2 regions of the Mesorhizobium sp. M0145 genome follow, and region 1 is predicted to be linked to the other one. Evidence: predicted binding sites of a transcription regulator. Region 1 holds the regulator's gene; the other holds the start of a gene.

Evidence for each region. Region 1 encodes HrcA, which represses chaperone genes, less so after heat shock. Its sites were predicted from a motif close to GTTAGCACTCNCNNNNNGNGAGTGCTAAC; they were not measured.
Region 2: the regulator HrcA is predicted to act here: its motif matches at 2,557-2,585, upstream of NKJ28_RS32090 (co-chaperone GroES).

What each region holds. Positions count from the first base shown of each region.
Region 1 is NZ_JAMYTK010000008.1:97,573-103,054, forward strand. Features, by position in the region: gene hemW (radical SAM family heme chaperone HemW) at 1-113, opposite strand, end outside; gene rdgB (RdgB/HAM1 family non-canonical purine NTP pyrophosphatase) at 110-772, opposite strand; gene NKJ28_RS14700 (VOC family protein) at 772-1,182, opposite strand; gene rph (ribonuclease PH) at 1,215-1,931, opposite strand; gene hrcA (heat-inducible transcriptional repressor HrcA) at 2,078-3,190, shown strand; gene NKJ28_RS14715 (PQQ-dependent sugar dehydrogenase) at 3,521-4,876, shown strand; gene NKJ28_RS14720 (LysE family translocator) at 4,964-5,482, shown strand, end outside.
Region 2 is NZ_JAMYTK010000046.1:11,570-17,051, forward strand. Features, by position in the region: gene NKJ28_RS32075 (4a-hydroxytetrahydrobiopterin dehydratase) at 1-327, opposite strand, end outside; partial or broken gene NKJ28_RS32080 (NADH-quinone oxidoreductase subunit D-related protein) at 377-451, opposite strand; gene groL (chaperonin GroEL) at 494-2,137, opposite strand; gene NKJ28_RS32090 (co-chaperone GroES) at 2,188-2,502, opposite strand; gene NKJ28_RS32095 (hypothetical protein) at 3,133-3,570, opposite strand; gene NKJ28_RS32100 (DUF1488 family protein) at 3,982-4,356, shown strand; gene NKJ28_RS32105 (DUF3606 domain-containing protein) at 4,407-4,592, shown strand; gene NKJ28_RS32110 (ABC transporter ATP-binding protein) at 4,964-5,482, shown strand, end outside.

The sequences.
Region 1 (5,482 bases):
ACCGGCTGGTGGCGGACATGGCTGTTGAAGTCGCAATACGGGCATTTGGCCGCGCAGAACGGCCAGTGGACGTAGACGCCGAAACCAGGCCTGCGGTCGAGCAGCATGGTCATACGCCGGCCAATCGGGCTTGCGCGAATTTCTGGAAGGCGCGGGCACGGTGCGACAATGTGGTTGGCTGGCCGGGCTTCCAGCCATGCTTTTCCTTCGCGCTCATCTCGCCGAAGGTCTTTTCGAACCCGTTGGGCAAGAACACCGGATCGTAGCCGAAGCCGAGCTCGCCGCGCGGTGGCCATACCAGCGTGCCCTCGACCTCACCGCGAAAATATTCCGCCTGGCCATCGGGAAAGGCCAGGCAGATGACCGCGACAAAGCGGCCCTTGCGCTGGGCAGGCGTGATCGCGCCAACTTCTTGCAAGGCCACTTCCGTGCGCTGCATGGCCATGCCGAAGTCGCGGGAGCCGTCCGGCGTCTCAGCCCAGTTGGCGGTGTAGACGCCGGGTGCGCCGTCGAGCGCATCGACACACAGGCCGGAATCGTCCGACAGCGCCGGCAGTCCAGTGGCCTTGGCGGCGGCCAAGGCTTTTATGAGGGCGTTCTGCTCGAAAGTGGTGCCGGTCTCGTCCGGCTCCGGCAAGCCGTATTCCTTTGCGGACTTCGCTTCTATGCCGAATGGCGCCATCAGATCGGCGAATTCCCGCAATTTACCGGCATTATGGCTGGCGACGACGATCTTATGCCCGTCAAGCGAATGGACAGTTGGCGAATGCATCAGATGCCCCAGATTCTTGGCTCGGCGAATTCGATCGAATTGCCCGACGGGTCGCGAATATAGATCGAGCGGCCGCCCTGCGGCCATTCGAACTCGCTTTCGATGGCAATTTTCTTCGCCTCAAGATGCGCTTTCCAGCGTGGGATTTCATCCGCGCTTGCGGCGAAGCAAAGATGGCCCTGGCCGACCGCGCCATGCGGCGGTACTTTGAGCTTGGCGTCGGCCGGCGGCGGCACTTTGGTCGCCTCGGCATTGAACATAAGCAGCACGCTGTCGCCGCAGCGGAAGAAGAGATGCCTGCCATCGACCTTGCCGAGCAGATCGAGCCCGAGCACGCCCGAATAGAACCGTTCCGCGGCAGCAAGGTCCGTCACGTAGAGTGCTGATTCCAGGATTGCAGAAGGGGTCACAGGATCGCCAATCTCATCAATATTGACCGCAGCTAAGCCACCGCCATTTGCTGCAAGCTGACCAGGCGCTGAATACCTTTCTTGGCGAGCCCCATCAGCGCCGCGAACTGCTCTTCCGAGAACGGCTCGCCCTCGGCCGTGCCTTGGATCTCGACGATGCCGCCCTTGCCGGTCATGACGAAATTGGCGTCGGTGCCGGCCGAGGAATCCTCGATATAGTCGAGGTCGATGACCGGCTGGCCATCATGGATGCCGCAGGAGATCGCCGCAACGTGATCCTTCAGCACCTTGCCCAGGCTCGCCATCTGGCGGGTTTCCATCCAGCGCAGGCAGTCGTAGAGCGCCACCCAGCCGCCGGTGATCGAAGCGGTGCGCGTGCCGCCGTCGGCCTGGATCACGTCGCAGTCGACGGTGATCTGCTGCTCGCCGAGCGCCTGCAGATCGACCACGGCGCGCAGGGAGCGGCCGATCAGCCGCTGGATTTCCAGCGTGCGGCCGCCTTGTTTGCCGGCCGAAGCCTCGCGGCGCATGCGCTCGCCGGTCGAACGCGGCAGCATGCCGTATTCCGCCGTCACCCAGCCCTTGCCGGAGTTGCGCATCCAGCCCGGCACCTTTTCCTCCAGGCTGGCCGTACACAGCACATGCGTGTCGCCGAACTTCACCAGGCACGAGCCTTCCGCATGCTTGGAGACGCCGCGCTCGAAGGAGATGGGGCGCATTTCGTCGAATTGGCGTTTGGAAGGGCGCATTCAGGCTTCTTTCTTTCTTCGGAATCTTGGCCGGGGAATCTTGGCCGGCTTGTAGCCGCACGGGGCGTGAGGCGCAAAGGAAAATGGACCGGTTGCGCCGACACCGCGGAAGTCTATATCTTCGGGGCGGAGGTTTTTGGCTCGAAATGACAAAGGCAGTCGATCCCGGTTTGCAGTCGCACGTGCTCCCGTCGCACGCGCTGCAATCGCCCGCGCTTCAATCGCTCGACATGCGTTCGCGCGACATCTTCCGGCGCATCGTCGATTCCTATTTGAGGGATGGCGAGCCGGTCGGTTCGCGCAGCCTGTCGCGCATCCTGCCGTCGTCGCTGTCGCCGGCCACCATCCGCAACGTGATGAGCGACCTTGAGCATCTCGGCCTGATCTATGCGCCGCACATTTCGGCTGGCCGGCTGCCGACCCAGGCAGGCCTGCGCTTCTTCGTCGATGCTTTCATGGAACTTGGTGACCTCTCCGACGAGGAGCGCCGCACCATCGAGGCCCAGGTGCGCGCCTCCGGCTCGGGCGCGACGCTGGAGCATATGCTGACCGAGGCCAGCCAGATGCTGTCCGGCATGTCGCGCGGCGCCGGCCTCGTGCTCGCCGCCAAGAATGAGGTGGCGCTTAAGCACATCGAATTCATCCAGCTAGAGCCGACCAAGGCGCTGGCCGTGCTGGTCTCGCAGAGCGGCGACGTCGAAAATCGCGTCATCGATCTGCCCGCCGGCATCACCATCTCGCAATTGCACGAAGCCTCCAACTTCCTCAACGCCCATATCCGCGGTCGCACCCTGGCCGAGGCGCGGGTCGAGATCGCCCGCATCAAGGAAGAGACCAGGGCAGCCCTCGACACGCTGTCGCAGGATCTGGTCGAGAAGGGCCTGGCGGTCTGGGCAGGCGCTGAAAGCGGCGTGCCTGGGCGGCTTATCGTGCGCGGCCGCGCCAATCTCCTGGAAAACGTCACTGCCCAGGCCGACATAGAATTGCTGCGGCATCTGTTTGAGGATCTGGAGACGCAGGATGGGCTGATCCAGCTTCTCGACCTCGCCGAGGCAGGCCCAGGCGTGCGCATATTCATCGGTTCGGAAAACAAGCTGTTTTCGCTGTCTGGCTCCTCGCTGGTGGTGGCACCCTATCGCGACAAGGACGCGCGCGTCGTCGGTGCGCTCGGCGTCATCGGGCCGACGCGGCTGAATTATGCGCGCATAGTACCGATGGTCGACTATACCGCGCAGCTGATTTCGCGCATGCTGAGCTAGGAGCCGCCGCGGGCCTGCCGCAAGGAGGAGAAAAGAATGGCGCTGGAATCGTTCAAGGCCCAGATCAGTCTGCTGCTCGAAGAAATGATCAACCAGCCAGAGCGCCTCGACGACGACTTTTACGCCTAGCGCGACCAGATCGGCCGGCAGCGGCAAACCCATCGCCCGCATCTCTTGCAGCTTCTCGCGCAACTGCTCTTGCACCTCGTGCTGATCCTCTCGGGCAACTGAACGGGTTCGGCTTCAAATCCTCGTGTGCTGGACGGCCGCTTGGAACGATCAATACTTGATGCCGTTTGCCCTGTTCGAGGCGAATCCCGGAGGACGTTGATGATCCGATCTGGCGGCTTTGCGGCCGTTGCCGCTGCCCTCCTTGTTGCGACACCGGCAGCCGCCCAGCAGGCGGACCAGAATGTGCTCAAAGGCGAAGTCGCGTTTGGCGATTGGCACGCCGACAGGCCTGGCGTCCGACGCCTGATTGGGCCGCGAGACATGCCGGCAGCCGACCCCGCCCAATCCGCTTCGAACGGCGCCGGCGTGGCGGAACGGCCCGAAAGCGCCAAGCCAGAATTGCCGTCGGGCTTTTCGGCTGAAATGATCGCATCCGGCATCGTCAATCCACGTGTCGTGCGCGTCGCTCCGAATGGCGACCTGTTTGTTGCCAACAGCCATGCCGACCAAATACGCGTCTATCGTCTCGCCGAGGGCAGCGCCAAGCCCATCGAGAAAGCGATCTTCGCCAAGGGGCTCAATTATCCCTACGGCATCGCCTTCTATCCGCCAGGAGACAAACCGCAATGGGTTTATGTCGCCAACAGCGACAGCATCGTCCGCTTCCCCTATCGCGATGGCGACCTGAAGACATCCGGCAAACCAGAAACCATTGTCGCCCAAATCCCGTCGGGTGGTCACACGACCCGCGACATCGCCTTCTCGCAGGACGGCAAAACGCTTTATTTGTCGGTTGGCTCCGCCTCGAACGTCGCCGAGGATATAGGCAAGGAGCCGGATAGCGGCCTCGACGCCTGGACCAAATCAAAGCCGCTCGGGGCGGCCTGGGGCTCCGAGGACGGCCGTGCCGATGTGCTCGCCTTTGACCCGGATGGGAAAAATCCCCGAACTGTCGCCACCGGCCTGCGCAACTGTACGGGCATGACCGTGCAGCCCGCCACCGGCGCATTGTGGTGCGTCGTCAATGAGCGCGACGAACTCGGCGACAATGTGCCGTTCGAATTTGCAACAGCGGTCAAGCACGGCGGATTCTATGGTTGGCCTTGGTACTACATTGGCAATAACGAGGATCCGCGCCATCAGGGCGAGCGGCCAGACCTCGCCGGCAAGGCCACTGTCCCCGATGTATTGATGCAGGCGCATTCGGCGCCGATGAATATAGCCTTCTACGACGGCAAGAACTTCCCGGCGGATTATCAGGGTGACGCCTTCGTCGCCATGCATGGTTCGTGGAACCGTGGCGCCAGGACCGGCTACAAGGTGGTGAGACTCAAATTCAGGGATGGCAAGCCGACCGGCGAATATGAGGACTTCATGACCGGCTTCGTCATCTCGAACGACGCCGTCTGGGGCCGCCCGGTCGGTGTCGCGATGGCCAAGGACGGCTCGCTGATCGTCACCGAGGACGGTAATGGCACCATCTGGCGCGTTACCTACGAAGACGGCCGCTCCTGAACGGCGGTGTCGCCTGCTGCGCTGGCGCAATCGAATCCGGGCCGAGGGAATTCACCCAACTTCAACATTGTGCGACAAGCGCGAATCATGACACTCACCGGGTTTCTCGCCTATAGTGCCGCCCTCGGCATCGCCGCAGCCATCCCCGGCCCCGGCGTCACCGCGCTCGTTGCGCGTGCGCTGGGTTCCGGCTTCCGCTCGTCGCTGGCCATGTCGTTCGGGCTGATGCTCGGCGACCTGACCTATCTCACTGCCGTGGTGCTCGGCCTGGCTTTCGTCGCACAAACTTTCGGCATGGTCTTCCTGGCCATCAAATGGCTGGGCGTCGCCTACCTCGCCTTTCTTGGCTGGCGTTTCTGGACGAGCGGCATCACGCCGGAGACGGTGGAGGCGAAGAAAGGCAAGGGCGGCTTGGCATCCAGCTTTATAGCCGGCCTTGCCGTCACGCTCGGCAATCCGAAGACGATGATCTTCTATCTTGCCATCACCCCGACCATCGTCGATCTGAAGACGATCACGCTGGCCGATTACGGCATCCTCGTCGCGCTCACCATCGTCGTCCTGCTCGTGGTGCTGGTGCCCTATCTGGCGCTGGCGGCCAAGGCG
Region 2 (5,482 bases), on a different contig from region 1:
CATCCGATCGATCTTGCTCGCCATGATGAAATCGTTCTCGTGCAGTCCTTTGATCTTCTTGGTGCTCAGGGAAACCGTCACATAACCCCAGCCGAAGCTGATGTCGGGGTGATGGCCCTCGGTTTCGGCGAGCTCACCGATCTCCTGAACAAGGGTGAGCGCGTCCCGGAAATTGCGGCATCGAAAGCTCCGCTGAATGCGGTGGGCATCGTCACCCAGCTCCCAATCAGGAGCCTGTGCCTGGAAGCGTTGGGCTTCATCACGCGTGAGCGGCGGGACGCCGCCGCGACAAGGCGTACATGTTTTCTCGGCAAGAGTGTCGGTCATGTTCTTGTCTCCAAGACCATTTTTAGCAGCAAATACGACAGCGACGAGCCTATCGATCGATCTCCCCGAACACGATGTCGAGCGAACCGATGATCGCCGAGATATCGGCTCGCATGTGCCCGCGTCGCTGGCCTTCCGTCGTCCTGGCTATAGTTTCAGGCGCCGCTCAGTAGTCCATTCCGCCCATTCCGCCCATACCTCCCGCGCCACCCATAGCGGGCGAAACCTTCTGCCGAATGTCCGCGATCATTGCTTCAGCGGTGATCAGGAGCGCGGCAATCGAGCCGGCATCCTGCAGGGCCGTCCGAACGACCTTGGCGGGGTCGACGATACCGGCCTTGATCATGTCGACATAGACTTCGTTCTGGGCGTCGAAGCCCTGATTGTGATCCTTGCTGTCGGAGAGCTTGCCGACGACGATCGAACCTTCAACGCCGGAATTCTCGGCAATCTGGCGGATCGGCGCTTCAAGTGCTCTCAGCACAATCGAAATACCTGCCGTCATGTCAGCATTCGCGCCAGTAAGCTCAGTCAAAGCTGCCTTGGCGCGCAAAAGCGCAACACCGCCGCCGGCAACGATGCCTTCTTCCACGGCTGCACGAGTGGCGTTCAGCGCATCATCGATGCGGTCCTTCTTTTCCTTGACTTCCGTCTCGGTCGCGCCGCCGACGCGAATGACAGCAACGCCGCCAGCCAGCTTGGCGAGACGTTCCTGGAGTTTCTCCTTGTCGTAATCCGAGGACGTTTCCTCGATCTGCAACTTGATCTGCTGGACGCGCGCCTGGATGGTGGCTTTCTCGCCGGCGCCGTCGATGATCGTCGTCGTATCCTTCTCGATGAGCACGCGCTTAGCCCGCCCGAGCATGTCGATCGTGACGTTCTCGAGTTTGATGCCGAGATCCTCGGAAATCATCTGGCCGGCGGTGAGCACGGCAATGTCTTCCAGCATCGCCTTGCGCCGGTCACCGAAGCCTGGCGCCTTGACGGCTGCGACCTTGAGGCCGCCGCGCAGCTTGTTGACGACCAGCGTTGCTAGCGCCTCGCCTTCGACGTCTTCCGAGATGATCAGCAGCGGCTTACCGCTTTGCACCACAGCTTCGAGGATCGGCAGCAACGCCTGCAAATTGCCGAGCTTCTTCTCATGGATGAGAACGTAAGGGTCCTCCAGCTCCGCGCGCATCTTCTCGGCATCGGTGACGAAATAGGGCGAGAGATAGCCACGGTCGAACTGCATGCCTTCGACGACATCGAGTTCGGTTTCGGCTGTCTTGGCTTCTTCGACGGTGATCACGCCCTCATTGCCGACCTTGTTCATCGCCTTGGCGATCATGGCGCCGACCGACGCGTCGCCATTGGCGGCGATCGTACCAACCTGGGCGATCTCGTCCGAAGATTTGACTTTCCTGGCCCTGGCTTGAATGTCCTTCACCACAGCAGCCACAGCAAGATCGATGCCGCGCTTGAGATCCATCGGGTTCATGCCCGCGGCAACGAATTTGGCACCTTCGCGCAGGATGGAAGCGGCCAGCACCGTGGCTGTCGTCGTGCCGTCGCCGGCGAGGTCGTTGGTCTTCGAGGCCACTTCGCGCACCATCTGGGCGCCCATGTTCTCGAACTTGTCGGCAAGCTCGATTTCCTTGGCGACGGCGACACCATCCTTGGTGATGCGCGGCGCGCCATAGGCCTTGTCGATGACGACATTGCGGCCTTTGGGGCCGAGCGTCACCTTAACGGCGTTGTTCAGAATTTCGACGCCGCGAAGCATCCGGTCGCGGGCATCGGTAGCGAATTTGATTTCCTTGGCAGACATGATTTTACGTCCAGTTCAGTCTTGAAATTGCGGGATCGGAAATCGCCCGGTCAGGCGGCTTTCTTGGCCGCTTTGATCTTCTCGACGATGCCCAAAATGTCGCTCTCCTTCATGATCAGGAGGTCCTCGCCGTCGATCTTGACCTCGGTGCCGGACCATTGGCCGAACAGGATGAGATCGCCGGCCTTGACGTCGAGCGGGATCAGCTTGCCGCTCTCGTCACGCGAGCCCGGGCCCACGGCGATCACTTCGCCTTCCTGAGGCTTTTCCTTGGCGGTGTCGGGAATAATGATCCCGCCCTTGGATTTGGTATCGCCTTCCGCGCGCCGAATGACGACGCGGTCGTGGAGTGGCCGGAATTTCATTGGGGTTCTTTCTGCCGCCGCACATAGAGCGACTGCAACACTTAACATAGCCCCTTTGGCACTCGAATGATAGGAGTGCCAAATTTTTAATTCCTCAAACCGAAAATATTTGAAATGTAAATCAGTCGTTGTTACCGGCGCTTTTGGCCGTCCGAAAGGCGGAGCCATAAGCAATTTTATTGTAATTCATCCCTCTTACTTTTGCCGACAACAGACTATATTAACCCGCAATTACGCACCAAACCTATTGAGCCTTGATTGAATGTTTATATACAGTTCGCGAAAATTTGGCACGATTTGGCTTTCCCGGTCCCGATCGACATAGGTCTGCGACCTTCGACCCACCATGAAGCACCGAATTTTCGACAGCGAATGTATAGCGCTTATCCGGCGCGCATGTCGCTCTGTTCGAGCCTTTGAACCACGGCGCTGACCACGGATGTACTGGCAGCATTGGGATCTTTCCGGTTCGGATGGAAAAGATGCAGGAGGGGCGTCGGCGTGCTCCTGCGGAAAGCCGCACCCCCTCATGCAACGCAGCCTCCCCGCGTGGGGAGCGCTTGCCCGCGCTACGGCGGCGGCTTTCCATGCGAGCCGCTTCAAAAATGATGCTGCGAAACGGCTCCGGCTTTATCCGACGAACGCCTCACGCATCCGAGCGAACATGCCGGGCTGTCTCCGGGCAATCGCCGCACGGATGTGACGGGCGGCCGTTACGGCGCTCACCGTCGCGCCGAAATGACAATAGCAGATGATCTCATGCAATTGCCTGTCGGTCAGTTCGAAGAACCGCTTCGCTTCGCCGTAGTTGTCGCTTTCCAACCCGGCGGCGCGGAGGACAGGATCCTCGAAAGCGACTGAGATCGGCGAGCCGTCGCCGCGCATGGCCCCGCGTGATCTAACCGGCTGATACTCGGTTTGGTGTAGCGTCGAGAGTCGCCGGTCAGGGTTCCGTTCAAGGAGCTCCGCCCAGCGTTCAAGACGTTCGCTGCGCGACATGGCCTGGCGCAGGTAGTCCTGATCGATCTCGGCGACGATCTGCAGTTGCTCAAGCGTCTGGTGCTTCATTTTAGCCTCCTATTCGGACGATAGTTGGCCCACCCATATCCTTCTTATACCTGCGGCCAGCGTGACTCCGACCGATCGTGAAGTCCAATCACGATGATGCTGGGAGGGCTTCCCCCCACAAAAATGCGGAGGCTTCGCAAAGATCCGGCCATTAATTTGGCGAACGCGGTCAAATGCGCGGCTGTTCGACGATGTCGGTCTGGAGTCCGTGCCGATCGAGGTGATCGACGGCAGAGTCTGTGCTGGAGTAGCCCGGCTCCATCGCTGGCCGGGCAGCGGGATCAAGCGAGTGGCAGTTTAGCTTCGAAACCGCCGTAATTCTGAACGCGCACAATGCGAAGAGACGCAAGGCCGCGAGCCTGCAACAGACGTTCGCTACGCGGTTCTTGACGGCTTGAGGTATGTTCAACCTTGGCGCTGACTTTTCCGAACCGAAGCCGCAGCTACGACGAGGCCGGACAATACCTCCATTTTCTCGGCTACGATGGCATGTTTGAAATGCCGTTCTTGATTGAGATTGAAGCGCTCGCGAACGCAAAACCGGAAGCAGCCACAGCCGAAGCGGGTTATTTGGCGACCTTCGATGCATCAAGGGACTCCATTCGTGATGTCGCGCGGAAAGCTTCCTCCCACGGCCGCAAGAACGTGTACCAGCCCAGAAGACCTCGACGCTTCGAACGGCGGACGAGCAAAGCGTTCCCCGTAAGGGATCGGCTTATCCCTGCGACCGCGGAGTTGTGCGGTTTCGACATGGTTGGCGACTACGTCCTTGTCCCCGTCGATTAGAGGATTATCCTTGACACGTTTGGGCGAGGCGATCGCCCATGGAGGTTGTCATGGCAGACGACAAGTCAAAGCGTGGTCCGCAAGACAGAGCACGGGTCGACGGTGGCGAAGACTATGAAGTCGGGTACCTCATGAAGAAGCACCATCTCGAACGGGCTGATGCCCTCAGGCTGGTAAAAAAGTATGGAAACAACCGCGCAAAGATCGAAGAGGAACTCTTTGCCCGAAAGGTTTGATCGCGTATTCCCGTGAGGCTGGCATAGAGCCAAGCACGCCTGAGTGTGACCAGGCTGCAGGCATAATCATGGCGCTTTTCAGCAACGGCATCGGCACTGCTGAGGAATTGAAGGCAGCGCTCCAGTTCCGTTTGGAGAGTGAGTTGCGACGGCACGGTCAACGCCTATCCCGCCTAGCTGAGAACCGCTCTAGATCGTAATTGTACATCGAATTCCAAGTGGAGGTCGCGTTAGATGCAAAACGCGAGCCTCTGAAGAAAACCATTGTCCAATTAAGGCAGTGGGTTTGGAGGCTGTATGAAAGGGGTCGTTGTTTGGCGCTATTTCACTGGCATGCCGTGTCAGAAGCACGCGGGCCTCCGGGGAGTAACATGCTGCTGAGGCTGGACCAGATCGACAAATTCTACCCCACTGGCGAAGGGCCGTTGCATGTTCTGCACGGGATCGATCTTTCGCTGGAGGCGGGCAAGAGCCTTGCGCTGACCGGCGAGTCTGGCAGCGGCAAGAGCACGCTTTTGCACCTCGTTGCAGGGCTCGACAGCCCTGATGCGGGAGAAATCCACCTTGGCGGTACCAATATTGTGGGGCTGAACGATACGGCCCTTGCCGCCCTGCGGCGGGGAACAGTCGGACTTGTGTTCCAGCAGTTCAACCTGATCCCTTCGCTTGATGTGGCAGCCAACCTTGCCTTTCAGGCTCGACTTGCCGGCCGTCCTGATCCGGCGTGGCTGAAGGTCCTTGCTGAACGGCTGGGCCTGGCCAAGGTCCTAACGCGCTACCCTGAACAGCTGTCGAGTGGGCAACAACAGCGGGTGGCGATTGGGCGGACCCTAGCCGTTCGGCCCCGGCTGGTTTTGGCCGATGAGCCCACGGGCAATCTCGATGAGGCA